DNA from 2 places in the Paenibacillus sp. FSL L8-0641 genome. Region 1 is predicted to be linked to the other one. Evidence: riboswitches for the same ligand, from Rfam matches in the RefSeq annotation. Region 1 holds a riboswitch; the other holds the start of a gene.
What was found. Region 1 has a riboswitch for glycine ahead of MKY16_RS18935 (alanine/glycine:cation symporter family protein). Riboswitches for the same ligand answer to the same signal wherever they lie in the genome.
Positions count from the first base shown of each region.

Region 2: it holds a riboswitch for glycine, as region 1 does, so the genes downstream of both, gcvT (glycine cleavage system aminomethyltransferase GcvT) here and MKY16_RS18935 (alanine/glycine:cation symporter family protein) in region 1, are expected to answer to the same signal.

Region 1 is NZ_JBBOUW010000001.1:4,189,791-4,198,073, reverse strand. Features, by position in the region: gene licT (BglG family transcription antiterminator LicT) at 52-894, opposite strand; gene MKY16_RS18945 (LacI family DNA-binding transcriptional regulator) at 1,128-2,099, opposite strand; partial or broken gene MKY16_RS18940 (family 1 glycosylhydrolase) at 2,321-2,794, shown strand; glycine riboswitch at 2,963-3,039, shown strand; glycine riboswitch at 3,058-3,152, shown strand; gene MKY16_RS18935 (alanine/glycine:cation symporter family protein) at 3,313-4,731, shown strand; gene MKY16_RS18930 (iron-containing alcohol dehydrogenase) at 4,789-5,961, opposite strand; gene MKY16_RS18925 (carbohydrate ABC transporter permease) at 6,110-6,937, opposite strand; gene MKY16_RS18920 (carbohydrate ABC transporter permease) at 6,960-7,835, opposite strand; gene MKY16_RS18915 (ABC transporter substrate-binding protein) at 7,869-8,283, opposite strand, start outside.
Region 2 is NZ_JBBOUW010000001.1:4,028,235-4,036,517, forward strand. Features, by position in the region: gene MKY16_RS18175 (PTS mannitol transporter subunit IICB) at 1-520, opposite strand, end outside; gene gcvH (glycine cleavage system protein GcvH) at 947-1,339, opposite strand; glycine riboswitch at 1,732-1,831, shown strand; gene gcvT (glycine cleavage system aminomethyltransferase GcvT) at 2,008-3,108, shown strand; gene gcvPA (aminomethyl-transferring glycine dehydrogenase subunit GcvPA) at 3,234-4,589, shown strand; gene gcvPB (aminomethyl-transferring glycine dehydrogenase subunit GcvPB) at 4,586-6,082, shown strand; gene ptsP (phosphoenolpyruvate--protein phosphotransferase) at 6,202-7,914, opposite strand; gene MKY16_RS18205 (HPr family phosphocarrier protein) at 7,907-8,182, opposite strand.

The DNA of each region.
Region 1 (8,283 bases):
TGCCTTACCAGTCACAATCCATGAACGATGAGGGGTATGAAGTTGTTAGTCTTATATGTTATTACGCTCAGTAACCCGATGAATATGGATAGTTAGATATACGTATTCATCCTTGCTTAAATATTGATCGTATGTTTTTTCCAGATACTCATTGATCTTTTGGGCACAAGCAAAAGCTTCGGTATACGTCTGCTTCACCTGGTTGTACAAAAATTCTTCACCACTGTGAATGACTTCTTTACGAATCACTCGCATCGCAAAATATTGCAAATGTGTCAAAAATCTCGAATAGCTAAAAGAAGACTCATCCAGCACAATCCCGTAATGGTACGTAATAATGTTCAATATATGTTGGACAATTTCAGTCATTTTCAGTGTAGATTTCATTTCGTTACCGTCAATCCGTGCATTCACCATATGCAATGCAATAAATCCCGCTTCATCTTCGCCCAATTTTACTCCGAGCGTATTTTCAATTTTTTGGAGAGCATCCAGTCCAACTGCAAATTCCTTTTTGTAAAAGCGTTTAATTTCATACAGCATCGCGTTTTGGAGTGCCAGTCCTTTTTCTTGCCGTTGTATGGCAAAATGAATATGGTCGGTCAACGTTAAATAAATATTATCGCTTAACTCCGTATCCAACACTTCTGTTGCATGGGTTACGATTTCATTCACGACCTCCAGATGAGATACAGGAATATCGTTCAGCAGCTCGGTTAGTTTGGCCGTGAACTCGTTTTCATTTAACATGAAAATCTTATCTATTTTATCATCATCGACTTGATCGCCAGCCACCTTTTTGAAGGAAATACCTCTTCCCATCACGATGACCTCTTTGCCTTTATCGTTTTTAGTCAATAGGACGTTGTTATTGAGCACCTTCTCAATAATCATTGAAGTTCCCCCTCCCATCCTTTACCAATAAAAAATGCCTAAGCACAATTCAATACTATTGTTAGCAATAGTACTCAATTGAACTCAGGCATTGCCCGCATCACCGGTCACAATCCTTCGATATAGTGCTATTGTAGCACAAAAAAAAGCGATTTCAACATTTTTTATTCTGTTTCGACAAAAAACATTTTATATCAAGGCCCTTTTGCCTAATTTGCAAGTAAAGCGTTACCTTATGTGGTCGTACGTTCAATGAGGCTGTACTCTAGCGAATGAAGCTCCATTTGGCGTCCAATCAGCTGGGGGGAAAGCATGAAAAAAGCATTTTGTGCTTGAGCCATGATGGGATTTTGAATCGTTGTAATCCCCAACGTATGCGACAGCTCCGTGTTATCGAATCCAACAATCGCCAGATCTCCCGGTACGTTCAGCCGTTGTCTGCGTGCTTCGCAGAGAATGCCCACGGCTACATAATCGTTAGCACATAAAATAGCCTCTGGGAATTCCCCCCGATGCTGTAACAAATCCCGTACGACCTGTTCGCCATCACGGATATTATAAATAGAAGAGTGATTCCAGTGTTGCAACACTGGCAGATTGTGCTCACTCATGATCTGCTCATAGGCTCGCTGTCTGCTGTGGGTATTAATGCTGCTTGGACGACCAAAAGCATTGGCTATACGAGTATAGCCTTTTTGTATCAAATGCTTTAGTGCTAGCATGTAACCTTCATATTGATCCATTGCCACGGAGCGAATATCGGTATGCTCCATTCGTTGCCAGGCTACGATTGGGCCATATTTACAATAGGTACTCAAAAAATCAGTGTCATTCACGCAGGAAATGATGACCAGCGCGTCGACTCTTTTTCTTTTTAAATCTTCAAAAGCTTGAAGCTCTTTCTTTTTGTCTTCTCCCGAAGTATAAATAATGGTCTGGAATTCATATTGTCCGGCGATTTCTACAAAGCTGTCCAGAAAAGCAAGAACAATTTCATTAATCGTTGAAGTGATGATACCAATCTGAAGCGTCTGACCCTTGGATAGGGAAATGGCATTCCGATTAGGAACATAATCTAATTCCTGCATGATTTTCAAAATCTTAGCTCTTGTTTCATGACTGACATGGGGGGACTGATTTAATACTCTGGATACCGTAGCCTTGGAAAAGCCCGCCAGTTTTGCAATTTGATCAAGATTCGACATGGAGCTTCTCCTCACATAAGAAAAAAATACTTGACATGAAACGCGTTACAACAATTAGGATGCTTATGAGGGCATTACGTCTATTTTAAAGCATCTGTCAATGCATTTCAAAGGAGAACGGTTACCGTTAGGTATGGATTCACATTTGCAGCATTTGATGGGGTTACTTAGGCCAAAGTAAAAATCTTATATACGGAAAGAGGTCTTTATACCATGACGATGTATCGGCAGGTCCAGAAGGCGAGAAAGCAGCAGGAAACCTGATTGGTGGCGTGAAAAATCCGTATCTGCAGTCCTCCGACTGGGGATGGCAGATCGATCCGATCGGCCTGCGTGTTACACTGAATACGTTTTATGATCGCTATCAAAAGCCGCTGTTCATCGTGGAAAATGGCTTGGGTGCATATGATAAGGTGGAGGAAGATGGCTCTGTGCATGACACATATCGCATTGATTACTTGCGTCAGCATATTGCCCAAATGAAGGAAGCGATTGCCGACGGTGTTGATCTGATTGGTTACACCAGCTGGGGCCCTATCGACCTTGTGAGCATGTCTACTTCCGAAATGTCCAAGCGCTACGGATTTATTTACGTTGATCTGGATGATGACGGTAACGGAACGCTCAAACGCTCCAAAAAAGACTCTTTTAATTGGTATAAAAATGTGATAGCAACCAACGGTGAAGAATTGTAATTCCATATCATCTCGGGCGGGTATAGCAGGGGACATCCTAAGGATGCGATCTGCTGTACCCGCTTTTTTGATAGACTCAATAATAATATTTCAGAGGGCTTCACAAACTTTTCACTTGTAATAAGCTGAAAGTTTTCTGTATAATGAATAAAAATTTCATATGTCTGGTTGATGTTTGCGGGAGATGGAACGAAGGTTCCGACCGAAGGGGCAAAACTCTCAGGTGCTTAGGCTGTTTACAGCCACAAGCGGGGACCGTAAACGGACAGAACTCTGGAGAGACCCTTAATTGGGCGCCGAAGGTGCACCGCAGAGAACATCTGCTTAAACTCTCAGGCAAAAGGACAGAGACGCGAATAACCTGTGACAGGGAATACCCTAGGCTTTTTTATGAGCTATTAGAGGTAGAAACCTGCACAAGATGGTTGTATTTTTTCGTGCCTTTAACCTCTCCAGGAGTCGAATCAGCTGATTTGACTCTTTTTTGTTTTCTAATATGTTGGAGGAGCGGGTTGAAAATGAATTTGGTACATGTGTTAGAAACGATTGACAGCTGGATATGGGGAGCGCCGCTTCTTATTCTCGTGATGGGCACGGGGTTGTGGCTAACGATCCGCTTGAAGCTGCTTCAGGTTATTCGATTGCCTTTGGCGCTCAAGCTAATTGGTAAAGCGCCGGACGAAGGTAGCGGAGATGTAAGCAGCTTCGGTGCATTGAGTACGGCACTGGCAGCTACTGTAGGTACAGGAAGTATTGTTGGCGTGGCGACAGCGATCAAGCTGGGTGGGCCCGGTTCATTATTCTGGATGCTGGTTGCAGCTTTTTTCGGGATGGCAACCAAATATGCGGAAGGATTATTATCCGTTAAATACCGTGTTAAAGACCGGAACGGACAATTTTCGGGTGGTCCGATGTATTATATTGAAAACGGACTTGGCCGCCGTTTCAAGCCGCTGGCGATGTTGTTTGCCTTTTCTGGTGTTCTTGTAGCCCTATTTGGAATCGGTACTTTTCCGCAAGTAAAGGCTATCGTTTCTTCGACGGAAAGTAGCTTTGGAGTGCCAACGGTAGTTACAGCGATCATTATTTCCGTGTTAACTGCTGTTGTTACGATTGGAGGACTCAAAAGTATTGCCAAGGTATCCACAAAGATTGTTCCATTCATGTCGGGGCTCTATATCGTAGTTTGCTTAATTGTACTCATTAAGTTTGCAGGAGAGCTTCCTCATGCGATTGCTTTAGTATTACAAGGGGCCTTCTCGACCACATCTGCAACGGGTGGATTTGCCGGAGCGACGATTATGTTGGCGATGCGAAGTGGAGTTGCCAGAGGTATTTTTGCTAATGAAGCCGGTTTGGGAAGTGCGCCAATTGCAGCAGCTGCTGCTAAGACGAAATGGCCTGCAGAACAAGGGTTGATATCCATGACAGGCGTATTTATCGATACGATGATTATTTGTAATCTGACGGGATTTACGTTGCTGGTTACGGGAATATGGAGTGGAAATGACGATGGAGGTCTGATGACCCAGCATGCGTTTTCCAGTGCCTTTCCGGCTGGTGCAGAACTCGTGACGATTAGCCTTATTTTATTTGCATTCACAACGATACTGGGCTGGAATTACTACGGGGAACGTTGTGTTGAATATTTACTGGGTGTCAAATGGATTAAACCATACCGTTATTTGTTCATCGCACTTGTGGCAGGAGGTGCGTTCATCAAGTTGGAAGCCATTTGGCTGCTGGCAGATATCTTTAACGCAATGATGGCTTTCCCGAACCTGATTGCACTGCTTGGTTTGTCAGGCATTGTCGTTGCAGAAACCCGAATCTATATGGATTCTCTGAATTCTAGTAAGAAAAAGGGCATTCTTGCAGGTGCCAGTGTAGGGGCAGCTATTCAAGTAGAAGAAAAGGGACACACGGTTAATTCATAAATTCCAAAAGGGAGTGCCTTCAGCCATCACAGGCTTGAGGACACTCCCTTTTGAATGTTATAACGATGCACGCAAAATAGCTAAAATATCTTCTTGATTCAGCTTTTTATAATTACCGAAGCCTCCATATTCCATTTCACGGGCTGCAATGGTTGCGATTTTTTCCAATTGCTCATCATTAATATTGTAATCGGCCAGGGTGGAAGGGGCACCGAGACTTGTCCAGAATGCACTAAGACGGTCAATACCCTCCAAAGCGATTTCTCTATCTGTTTTATCTACGGTGTCTAAGTCAAACATGCTGAGCATCAGCCGTTTCATGCGTGCAGCATCCTGATCGACCGTATGTCTCATCCAGTTGGGGAATAGGATCGCCAGACCGCCAGCATGAGGAATATCATATACAGCAGATAATGCATGTTCAATCGTATGCGAAGCCCAGTCCCCGAAGTAGCCCATTTGCAGTGTTCCGTTAAGAGCAATCGTTCCGGCATATAAAATCGTTTCACGATGCTCGTAGTTGTGCAAATCCTCCAGCAGTTTAGGTGCAGTTTCGATCACGGTTTGCAGCACGGAAAAGCACATACGATCTTGCAACGGTGTATTTTTAACATTGTGAAAATACTGTTCAAACACATGGCTCATCATATCCACCATGCCATATACCGTCTGATCACGTGGCACAGAGAAGGTGTTTTTTGGGTCCAGAATCGAAAACTTCGGATGCGTCACCGCGCTGCCCCATACGTATTTTTCGTTCGTTTCCCAGTTGGTGATGACAGAATCCGGATTCATTTCTGAACCGGTGGCGGCGAGTGTGAGGATGGTGCCGAATGGTAGAGCCTCGGTCGGCATGTGCTTTTTGTTGATAATATCCCACACATCGCCGTCATATTTAGCCCCTGCTGCGATGGCTTTGGTGCAATCAATAACGCTTCCGCCGCCTACTGCAAGTAAGAAGTCGATGTTTTCATTTCGGCAAATGTCGATGCCCTTCTTAACGGTGGACAAGCGCGGATTCGGCTCTACGCCGGACAATTCATGAATGTTAAGATGTAGCGGCTCTAACGCGTTTAATACCTGGTCATACAGACCATTTCGCTTGGCACTTCCGCCTCCGTATATCAGTAAAATATTTTTGCCGTAATTCAGCAGCTCCTGCTGCAGTTCTTCAATTTGATTGTCTCCAAATATTAATTTGGTGGGGTTATAATATGTGAATTTGTTCATCTGGAAAGTTCCCCTCAGTTCATAGTTCATGTTCAAATCGTAAATCGCTTAACCTGATTGCCTGTTGAATACCTAACTTTACCATGTAAGCTATTTGAAATGACGATTAACTATTATACATGAAATGAATAAGGGAATTCAAATAAATCTAATCTTTGACCGCTCCGGCGGCAAGATCGGAAATAAACTGGCGGCTAATGAAAAGAAATAAAATTATAAGTGGCAGTACAGCAAGCAGGGTGCCCGCAATGACCATCGCATAATCCGTATTGTATATCCCGTTTAATTGTGACAGTGCAATCTGGAGTGTGAATTTACGCTCATCCGTTAAGACGATTAACGGCCATAAATAATCATTCCAGGCTCCTATAAAGGTAAACGCGCCGAGAAAAGCGAACGCAGGACGTAGAATAGGCAGTGCTACATTCAAGTACAGCCGAAAAAAGCTGCATCCGTCCATCCGCCCCGCATCCAGCAGCTCCTTTGGAATGGATTCTTCCGCATATTGACGAATCCAGAAAATGCCGAAGGCATTTACCATCCCCGGGATAATAAGCGCTTTGAACGTACCTACCCATCCAAAGGTGGCCATCATGACAAAGGAGGGGACAAGCGAAAGTTGTGAAGGGACCATCATTGTAGCTAGCAGAACGATAAATAGCACTTTTTTGCCCGGAAAATCAAACTTGGCGAATGCAAAACCTGCCAGTGAATCGAAAAACAGAACCAATAGGGTAACAGAACCGGCTACAAAAAGGGTATTAAAAAAGGCTCCGGCAAAATTAATCTGCTGCAATACTCTCGTTATGTTATCCAAGAAGTGGCTACCAAACCACAATTGCGGTGGAAAACGATAGATGTCTGAAGTTGTACGGGTTGCCATGACGATCAGCCAGTAAAATGGAAACATCGACAGGATGATTCCCACCAACAATCCGGCATATAAAACAAAGGATTTTGCACGTGTCTGCATCATGTTGTGAAGCTCCTTCCCATCGTTATTTTTTACCTCGAACAAGTTTCCAGTTGATGATGGAGAATAGAGCAATGATGAGGAACATGCCCCATCCGACGGCTGCACCATATCCAAAATAGTTGTTAATGAACGACTCGCGGTACAGGTATAAAACGATGGTCATGCCACTTGCCCCGGAACCGCCGTCATTACCGACCAGGACCTGTGGCTCGGTGAAGAGTTGCATACCGCCGATGGTGGACGTAATGACCGTAAACAGAATGACTGGGCGCAGCATGGGGATAGTGATGCGGAAAAAAGCTTGCGCTCCGGTTGCTCCGTCTATTTTGGCGGCCTCATACAGCACATGCGGAATACTCTGAAGTCCGGCCAGATAGATGATTGCGTTATAGCCCATCCATCTCCATACGACCATAGAAGAAATGGCAATTTGGATACCCCATGGCACATTCAGCCATTGAACCATGGGCAGTCCCAAGAGTTGCAGAAGGTAGTTGAGAAATCCGAAATTGTTGGCAAATAAGGCACCAAATATGATGGCAACAGCCACAATAGACGTCACATTGGGCAGGAAGAATCCAACTCGCCATAAGGTGCGCATTTTCACAAAAGGGGCATAAAGCAGGAAGGCAATAATCAGTGCGAAGAATAGCATTGGAATCGTTGCATACACCCAGATCACAAAGGTGTTGCCTACAGCCTGCCAAAATTCATGATCTGTTACAAGGTAGCGAAAGTTGCCCCAGCCGTTGTAGGTCATGTCTCCGATTCCGTCCCATTTGTGAAACGCCAGGTATAATGAAAAACCAATCGGAAACAGTCCAAAGATGCCAAACAGCAGATAAAACGGCGAGATCGCAGCATAAACGGCACGGTGCTTCCAGATTTCTCTCAGCATATTGTCCACACGCCTTTTTTGAATTTTGTTTTTTTATCGCTGTAATTCCCGTTCGATTCGTTCCATGGTTTCCGTCCATAATACATCGGAATTGGCATCCTGTTTGGCGACATTAGCAAGGCGACGGGTCACAATGCCGTGGATGACAGGATAGCGCTCGCCGAAATAGCTGCTTTTCACATTTTGTGCGGAGGCGGCGAAGATGAGTCCGGTGGCCTGACCTCCAAAGAAAGGCTCGGGTGTTCCCATGATAGGATCGTCAAAGACACCGGGAGTGGACGGGAACAGTCCGATTTTGTGGTAGGCTTCCAACTGGTGTTCCGGGTTTTGCAGCCAGGTCAGGACTTCAAAGGCTTCTTTGGGATGTTTGCTGGATTTGAGGATAGAAATGAAAGAACCACCCAGGTTGCCGTCTCCTCCAGGAGCACGGGCGACTCTCCATTTGCCC
Region 2 (8,283 bases), 160 kb from region 1:
CCCCTGCCGACAACACTTGACTGATCATTTGTACAACCGGGCCGATCGCCACATGGGCAAGCAGTGCTAGAATGGCACCGATAATCCCGGCCGAAAAATTATTGACCAGCATTTCAAAGCCTGATCTGACTTTGCCTTCAATGGCCTTGTCGAACTTCTTCAATATCCACGCAGCCAGCGGACCAGCTACCATCGCGCCCAGGAACATCGGGATATCGGCTCCTACTATGACACCCATCGTCATGATGGCACCGATCACACCTCCACGCTGTCCGTGAATCATCGTGCCCCCTGTATAACCAATCAGCAGCGGCAACAAATAATTTTTCATCGGATCAACCAACTGTGCAAAACCTTCGTTCGGGAACCATCCGGTCGGAATAAAGAGTGCCGTAATCAACCCCCACGCAATAAAGGCTCCCATATTGGGCATAACCATACCGCTAAGAAAACGGCCAAAACGCTGTACGGCGACACGAGTGCCTCCTTTTGAACTTGGCTTTGCGTCCAATGTACTCATATTCAAATCCTCCTTGTAGGTAAGCATCACTACCTTTTCTTAAAATTCATACTAAATGACAGCGCTATCTTCATCAACGAAATGAAAACGTACTTTCGTCATGAACGTTGATGACAACATTTAAATTTAAATTATCCAGGAAGATATTATACCTGCATAATTCTTCTTAATATGACCTGTAGCTATAGAAATTAGTCGAAAAACCGCGCTGGATTATGTATGATTCCTATATGGGGACAACCCACTATATCAGAACAACACACGTAATTACGTTTTCAAAAAAAGACAAAAAAATAGCCGCTACGTCAAATCATAGCGACTATTTTATACAAAAATCGAGCAAACTAACGATGCTCTTATTCAATTAAAAATCAATATAAAATTCCGAATAACACGCTATTATTTCATGCTGCATTGCTCTATTTATTACTCCGAAATCAACTGCTCATACTGATCCGCCGACAGTAGTTTGCCCAATGATTCCTCCACATCTTTATCCATCTCTACTTCTACCATCCAACCTTTGTCATATGGAGATTCATTCACTAGCTCAGGTGTACCTTCCAGCGCTTCATTCACTTTTAATATGGTTCCCGTCACCGGAGCAAAAAGGTCGGATACCGTCTTCACCGATTCAATCGTACCGATCTCCGCTCCCTGCTCAATCGTTACTCCCGCCTCAGGTAATTCTACAAAAACAATATCACCCAGTTGGTGCTGTGCAAAGTCTGTAATACCAATCCGCACCGTTCCATTCTCTGTCCGCTGAACCCACTCATGTTCGTCTGTATACCAAAGTTGCTGCTTCACTTCACCCATTCTGTTCCCCTCACTTCCATATGAATAAAATCGCATTTGCTCACCTGTATTAGACAGGTTAAGATTATGACAATAAGAACACTCATGTCAATAATACTAACAAAAATACTTCATATCACCTCCTATAGCGCTCTATATAAAAATATAATAATTTATAACAAACGCTTACATATCCTTATTTATATATTAAATGTTTTTTCTATTGTTTTTGATGACATTTTTATTGACATTTTGAATGAATTTGCGTATTAATGGGTTATAGCAAATACTTTGGGAAACACCCGACAACTGCAAACGCGGATGAACGCAGAGGGAGAGACTGCCAAAAAGATTCGCATAGCTGTTGCCGCTTGTGAGACAGTTGTGCACGCGAATCGGATCAAGTTGTTATCTGCAAAGCCAGGTAATATACTGCTGATCCCGAAGGTAGCGCCGAAGGAGTAAGCCTGCATTGCAGGTGAATCTCTCAGGCAAAAGGACCTCTGCCGGACGCATCTCTGGAGAGCATTCGCTATTGGAGCGGATCACCCAAGAGGAAACCCGGTACATACCGGGGTAACTTTCTGGTATCAAGGACAGAGCTGAAAAAAGAGTATAGACTGCTGTCTATACGTTTTTTTCGGCCTGTCTTTTTTGTTTTGCCGATCACACCGGATAGGAGTGGAAACATGACTAATTTGCGAAAAACACCGCTATATTCGTCCTACGGGACGCAGTCTGGGGTTCGTTGTATTGACTTTGGCGGCTGGGAGCTCCCCGTTCAGTTTAGCGGTATCCAAAAGGAGCATGAGGCCGTCCGGCAACGTGCGGGTTTATTCGATGTATCGCATATGGGTGAGTTTTTGGTTGAAGGCAAAGAGGCCGAAGCTTTTCTACAAAGGGTGACCACGAATGATGTCAGCCAGTTGGAACCAGGTCAGGCACAATATTCACTCCTGTGTTACCCCGATGGAGGTGTAGTAGACGACCTGCTTATTTACTGCAAAGGACCGGAGCGCTACATGCTCGTTGTGAACGCCTCCAACATTGATAAGGATTGGGATTGGTTACTTCGTCATGTGCCTGCATCCGTTCACATGGAGAATGTGTCTGATGCAATAGCATTGCTGGCATTGCAGGGACCGGAAGCAGCACGTATTGCCGCAGCCGTGGCAGATACGGATATTACGAATCTGGCATCTTTCCACTTTCATGAGAACGTGCCATTGTTCGGAGCAAAAGCACTCGTCTCACGAACCGGATATACGGGCGAAGACGGTTTTGAATTTTATGTACCTGCTGCGGAAGCACCCGCCGTATGGGAGGGTTTGCTTCGTTCCGGTGAGTCGTATGGGCTGATTCCCGCTGGACTTGGTGCTCGGGATACACTACGCTTTGAGGCTCGGTTGCCGCTGTACGGACAGGAGCTATCTGCCACGATTTCACCACTTGAAGCCGGTCTAGGGTACTTCGTCAAGCTGAATAAAGGAGATTTTATCGGTAGAGAAGCACTGCAACGTCAGAAAGATCAAGGGATTCCTCGTAAATTGATCGGGCTGGAAATGATTGATCGCGGCATCCCACGCGCCCATTATCCGGTATTCGCAGAAGGACAACGCATCGGTGAGGTCACAACGGGGACTCAGTCGCCCACCTTGAAGCGTAATCTGGGCCTCGCCTTGGTGGACAGTCGTTTTAGTGCCCTCTCCACACCGCTGGAGGTTGAGATTCGTGGCAAACGCCTGCGTGCCGAGGTAGTGGCAGCACCCTTTTATAAACGCCCGCGCTAATCTTAAACTCTCTTCATTCCAATAAAGCAAACATGTCAGATATGAACTTCCGGGTTTTTCAGCTCACACTTTTTTATTAGCTAATTACGATTTAAAATTTTGCTTTTCGAAAGGAGCCAGAACCTATGAAGCAGCATCGTTATCTCCCTATGACTGAACAAGATCAAACCGAAATGCTGCGTGTGGTGGGTGTATCATCCATTGATGATTTATTCAGTGACATTCCAGAGGCCATTCGATATCAAGGGGAACTCCCTCTTTCTTCTCGACTCGATGAGAAAGCCTTAACCCGCCACTTGGCCGAGCTGGCTGGACACAACGCCAATACAGACACACATGCCAGCTTTCTTGGCGCAGGAATTTATGATCATCATATTCCGTCGGTCATCCAGCACATCACTTCACGCTCGGAATTCTATACAGCCTACACCCCCTATCAGCCGGAAGTAAGCCAAGGCGAGCTACAAGCCATTTTCGAATTTCAGTCGTATATTTGCGAATTGACGGGCATGGCTGTAGCTAATGCCAGCATGTACGACGGAGCGACTGCACTGGCGGAAGCGGGCTCACTGTCCGCCGCAGCTACCCGCCGTAAACAGCTTATCGTATCGAGGTCCGTCCATCCAGAGGCACGTCAGGTATTGGCAACCTATGCACGCGGATTGAATTTGGACATCGTGGAGATCGGCTGTTCGGACGGTGTAACGGATGCTGATGCGTTAGCGGCGGCCGTATCGGAACAGACCGCGGCTGTTTTGGTCCAAAGCCCCAACTTTTTCGGAGCCGTGGAAAATCTACAGCCGATGGCTGACCTCATCCATGCACACAAAGGTCTTTTGGTCGTCAGTGCCAACCCACTGGCACTTGGCTTGCTGGAGACACCCGGCAAACAGGGCGCGGATATTGTGGTAGGAGACGCGCAGCCACTTGGCATCTCCTCTTCTCTCGGCGGTCCGACCTGTGGGTACTTTGCCGTTTCTCAGGCACATATGCGCCGTATCCCCGGCCGTATTGTGGGTCAGACCACTGATCGCAATGGTAAACGCGGCTTCGTGCTGACCTTGCAAGCGCGCGAACAGCATATCCGCCGCGAAAAGGCCACCTCTAACATTTGTTCCAATCAAGCGTTGCTAGCTTTATCTGCATCTGTATACTTGTCTGTTATGGGTAGACAGGGGATCAAGGAAGTAGCCGAGCTAAATTTGCATAAAAGCCGGTATGCTTTAGAGCAATTGCTGAGCTTGAAGGGCGTAACTGCCTCGTTTAACGCACCGACCTTTAACGAGTTTGCCCTGAGACTGCCTGAGGGTACAGATATGAGCAGACTCCAGGCCGAGCTGCTAGCTGCTGGATTTATCGCTGGCTACGATTTGGGCCGGGACTATGAGGAACTTGCTGGTCACATGTTGATTGCCGTGACGGAGCAAAGAACCAAAGAAGAGATTGACCAATTTGTGCACACCTTGGGGGGATTGCTATGACACATACCGGACAGGATCAGAAACAAGAGCTGTTAAAGGAACACGATCAAGCGCTCATTTTTGAATTGAGCCGTCCGGGTCGCATCGCCTATTCCCTTCCCGAGTGCGACGTTCCCCGTCGCCCGGTGGCAGAGCTTTTGCCAGACTATGCGCTGCGCAGCGAACCTGCAGCATTACCCGAGGTATCCGAAGTAGACGTTATTCGGCATTATACCGCCTTGTCCCGGCGCAATTTTGGCGTGGACAATGGATTTTATCCGCTCGGCTCCTGTACGATGAAATACAATCCGAAGGTGAATGAGGATGTCGCCCGATATACAGGCTTCGCCAAAATCCATCCATATCAGCCCGAGGAGAGCATCCAGGGTGCCATGGAGTTGCTGCATACGCTCCAAAATGATTTGGCTGCGTTAACTGGCATGGATGCCGTCACGCTTCAGCCCGCCGCGGGCGCCCATGGCGAATGGACCGGGCTGATGATGATTCGCTCATACCACGAAGCACGTAGTGAGCGACGTACCAAGGTGCTCGTGCCGGATTCGTCGCACGGAACGAACCCCGCCAGTGCAACCGTCGCAGGCTTCGAAACAGTCACCCTTCCTTCCACCCCTGAGGGGCTAGTGGATCTGGATGCGCTGCGTCAAGCCGTAGGCAACGACACTGCTGCGCTCATGCTGACCAACCCGAACACGCTTGGGCTGTTCGAGAAGCAAATCACTGACATTGCTGCCATCGTGCATGACGCGGGGGGTCTGCTCTACTATGACGGGGCGAACTCCAACGCCATCATGGGGATTACCCGTCCCGGAGATATGGGCTTCGATGTAGTGCATCTCAATTTGCACAAAACGATGAGTACCCCGCATGGTGGCGGTGGCCCCGGCGCTGGGCCTGTCGGCGTAAAGCAACGGCTCATCCCTTATTTGCCCAAGCCGCTTGTCGCACGGGATCCACAGGGGGTGTACCACTGGGACCGGGAACAGGGAGATTCTATTGGACGGGTTAAAGCCTTTTACGGGAACTTCGGTATTCTCGTCCGTGCCTATGCCTATATCCGTAGCTACGGTCCTGATGGCTTAAAGCGTGTATCGGAATGTGCTGTACTCAATGCCAATTACATGATGCATCGGCTCGCTCCATATTTTGATCTGCCCTACCCTGGACATTGCAAACACGAATTCGTGATGTCAGGGCGAGGCTTGAAAAAATTTGGAGTGCGCACGCTTGATGTAGCCAAACGGCTGCTTGATTTCGGCTACCATCCACCTACAATTTACTTCCCGCTGAATGTAGAGGAGTGCATCATGATCGAGCCCACGGAAACAGAAAGTAAGGAAACACTTGATGCTTTTGTCGACACTATGATTCATATTGCGCGGGAAGCAGAAGAGAACCCTGAGCTGGTGCTCAATGCACCATATACTACTCCAGTCACACGATTGGACGAAACTACTGCAGCCCGCAAACCTGTACTGAATTGCTCATGCAGTTGAAAACAAATTCTACTTAAAGGATGCAAAAAAGCCGGTATCTAATTAGATACCGGCTGCTGTATGTACACAGCAATTTTTTGTTGGAAAAAGATATAACCTTTGAAATGTAATACCCTTCCTTAGCCTTCGATGCTTTGAACCAATTCAACAACCTGTTCTGCTGTTTGCATGTCCAGAGCTTTTGTAGCCAGTTTTTCCATGTCCGCACGGGACAACTTGGAAATTTGACTACGTGCTGGCAGAATGGAAGTGGCGCTCATACTGAACTCATCAAGTCCGAGACCCAGCAGCAACGGAATTGCTGTTGTATCTCCTGCCATTTCGCCACACATACCAACCCAACGTCCTTCACGGTGAGCGGCATCAATAACCATTTTCACCAGACGCAGAATGGATGGATTGTATGGTTGATACAGGTAAGAAACCCGCTCGTTCATGCGATCCGCTGCCATTGTGTATTGAATCAGATCGTTTGTACCGATACTGAAGAAATCTACTTCTTTTGCGAATTGGTCAGCCAATACCGCTGTAGAAGGAATTTCTACCATGATGCCCAGTTGAATTTCTTCGGATACGGATACACCCTCAGCTACCAATTTTTCCTTTTCTTCCAACAAAACAGCTTTAGCTTCACGGAATTCGTTCAGCGTAGCAATCATTGGGAACATGATGCGCAAGTTACCATGCACACTCGCACGCAACAAAGCACGCAATTGAGTGCGGAAAATATCCTGGCGATCCAGACACAGGCGAATAGCACGGAATCCGAGGAACGGATTCATTTCTTTCGGCAGGTCCAGATAAGGAAGTTCTTTGTCACCACCGATATCCAAAGTACGGACTACAACCGGTTTACCTTCCATTCTTTCCAGAACAGTTTTGTACGCTGTATACTGTACTTCTTCGGATGGAAGCTTATCGCGTCCCATGTACAAGAACTCCGTACGGTACAAGCCAACGCCTTCACCACCGTTGTCCAGGACACCAGCTACATCATTAGGCGTACCAATATTGGCTGCCAGTTCGACATGGACACCATCGACAGAAACCGTAGCTTCGCCGCGCAGCTTGCGCCACTCTTCGCGTTGCTTGTCGTATGCCACTTGTTTAGCACGGTATTCTGCAACAATCTCTTCGGTAGGGTTCACGAATACGTGACCATCCAAACCATCAACGATAATCAAATCGCCGCTTTTAGCTTGAGACAATATATTTTTCGTTCCCACAACTGCAGGAATTTCAAGTGAGCGAGCCATAATAGCCGAATGCGAAGTACGTCCGCCGATATTCGTTGCAAAACCTTTAACAAATTCACGGTTCAGCTGAGCTGTGTCGGAAGGTGTCAAATCTTCTGCAAGCACAATCGTTTCTTCGGCAATTTCTGCAGGACTAACAAAATGAACACCAAGCAGGTGATTCAGGATCCGCTTGGTTACATCACGCATGTCCGATGCGCGTTCTTGCAAATAGGCACTTTTCATGTTTTCAAACATGGAAATGAACTGTGTAGCTACTTCATTCAAAGCATAGTCAGCATTAAGCTGCTCGTCTCTGATTTTAGCTTTAACCGGATCGATCAATTCAGGGTCATTCAAAATGAGCAGGTGAGATGCAAAAATTTCTGCTTTTTTCTCTCCCAGTTCCTTAAGCGTTTTCTCCTTAATCGATTCCAATTCGGTTTGAGATTGTGCCAAAGCCGCATCCAATCTTGCGATTTCAGCTTCAACATCACCAACCGCGCGTCTCTCTACAGCGTAATTCGGATGCTCCAAGATAAACGCCCGGGCAATGGCTATGCCTGCCGAAGCGGCAATCCCAGAAATCTTAAGCATGAACTTCGCCCAGCCCTTCGTTGACGATTACATTTTCAAGAGCTTTCAGTGCTTCGGCAGCTTCAGCGCCTTCGCAGATAATGTTAATAGTATCGCCTTGTTCCAGACCCAGAGACAATACACCCAGAATGGATTTCAAAGTTACTTTTTTACCATTAGCTTCGGCAAAAGATTCAGCACCGCTGAATTTGTTAGCTGTATTTACCAGCGCAGTTGCAGGACGTGCATGGATACCGTCTTCATCCGTAATTCTAAAAGTTGTTTGCATAATTTGTTCCTCCCACTTTCCTAAAGATAATATTTGTTTACACGCAGTATACCGAATAATTGATCAGACGGCCTAAGCCGCCTAATCAACTAATCCGAAAC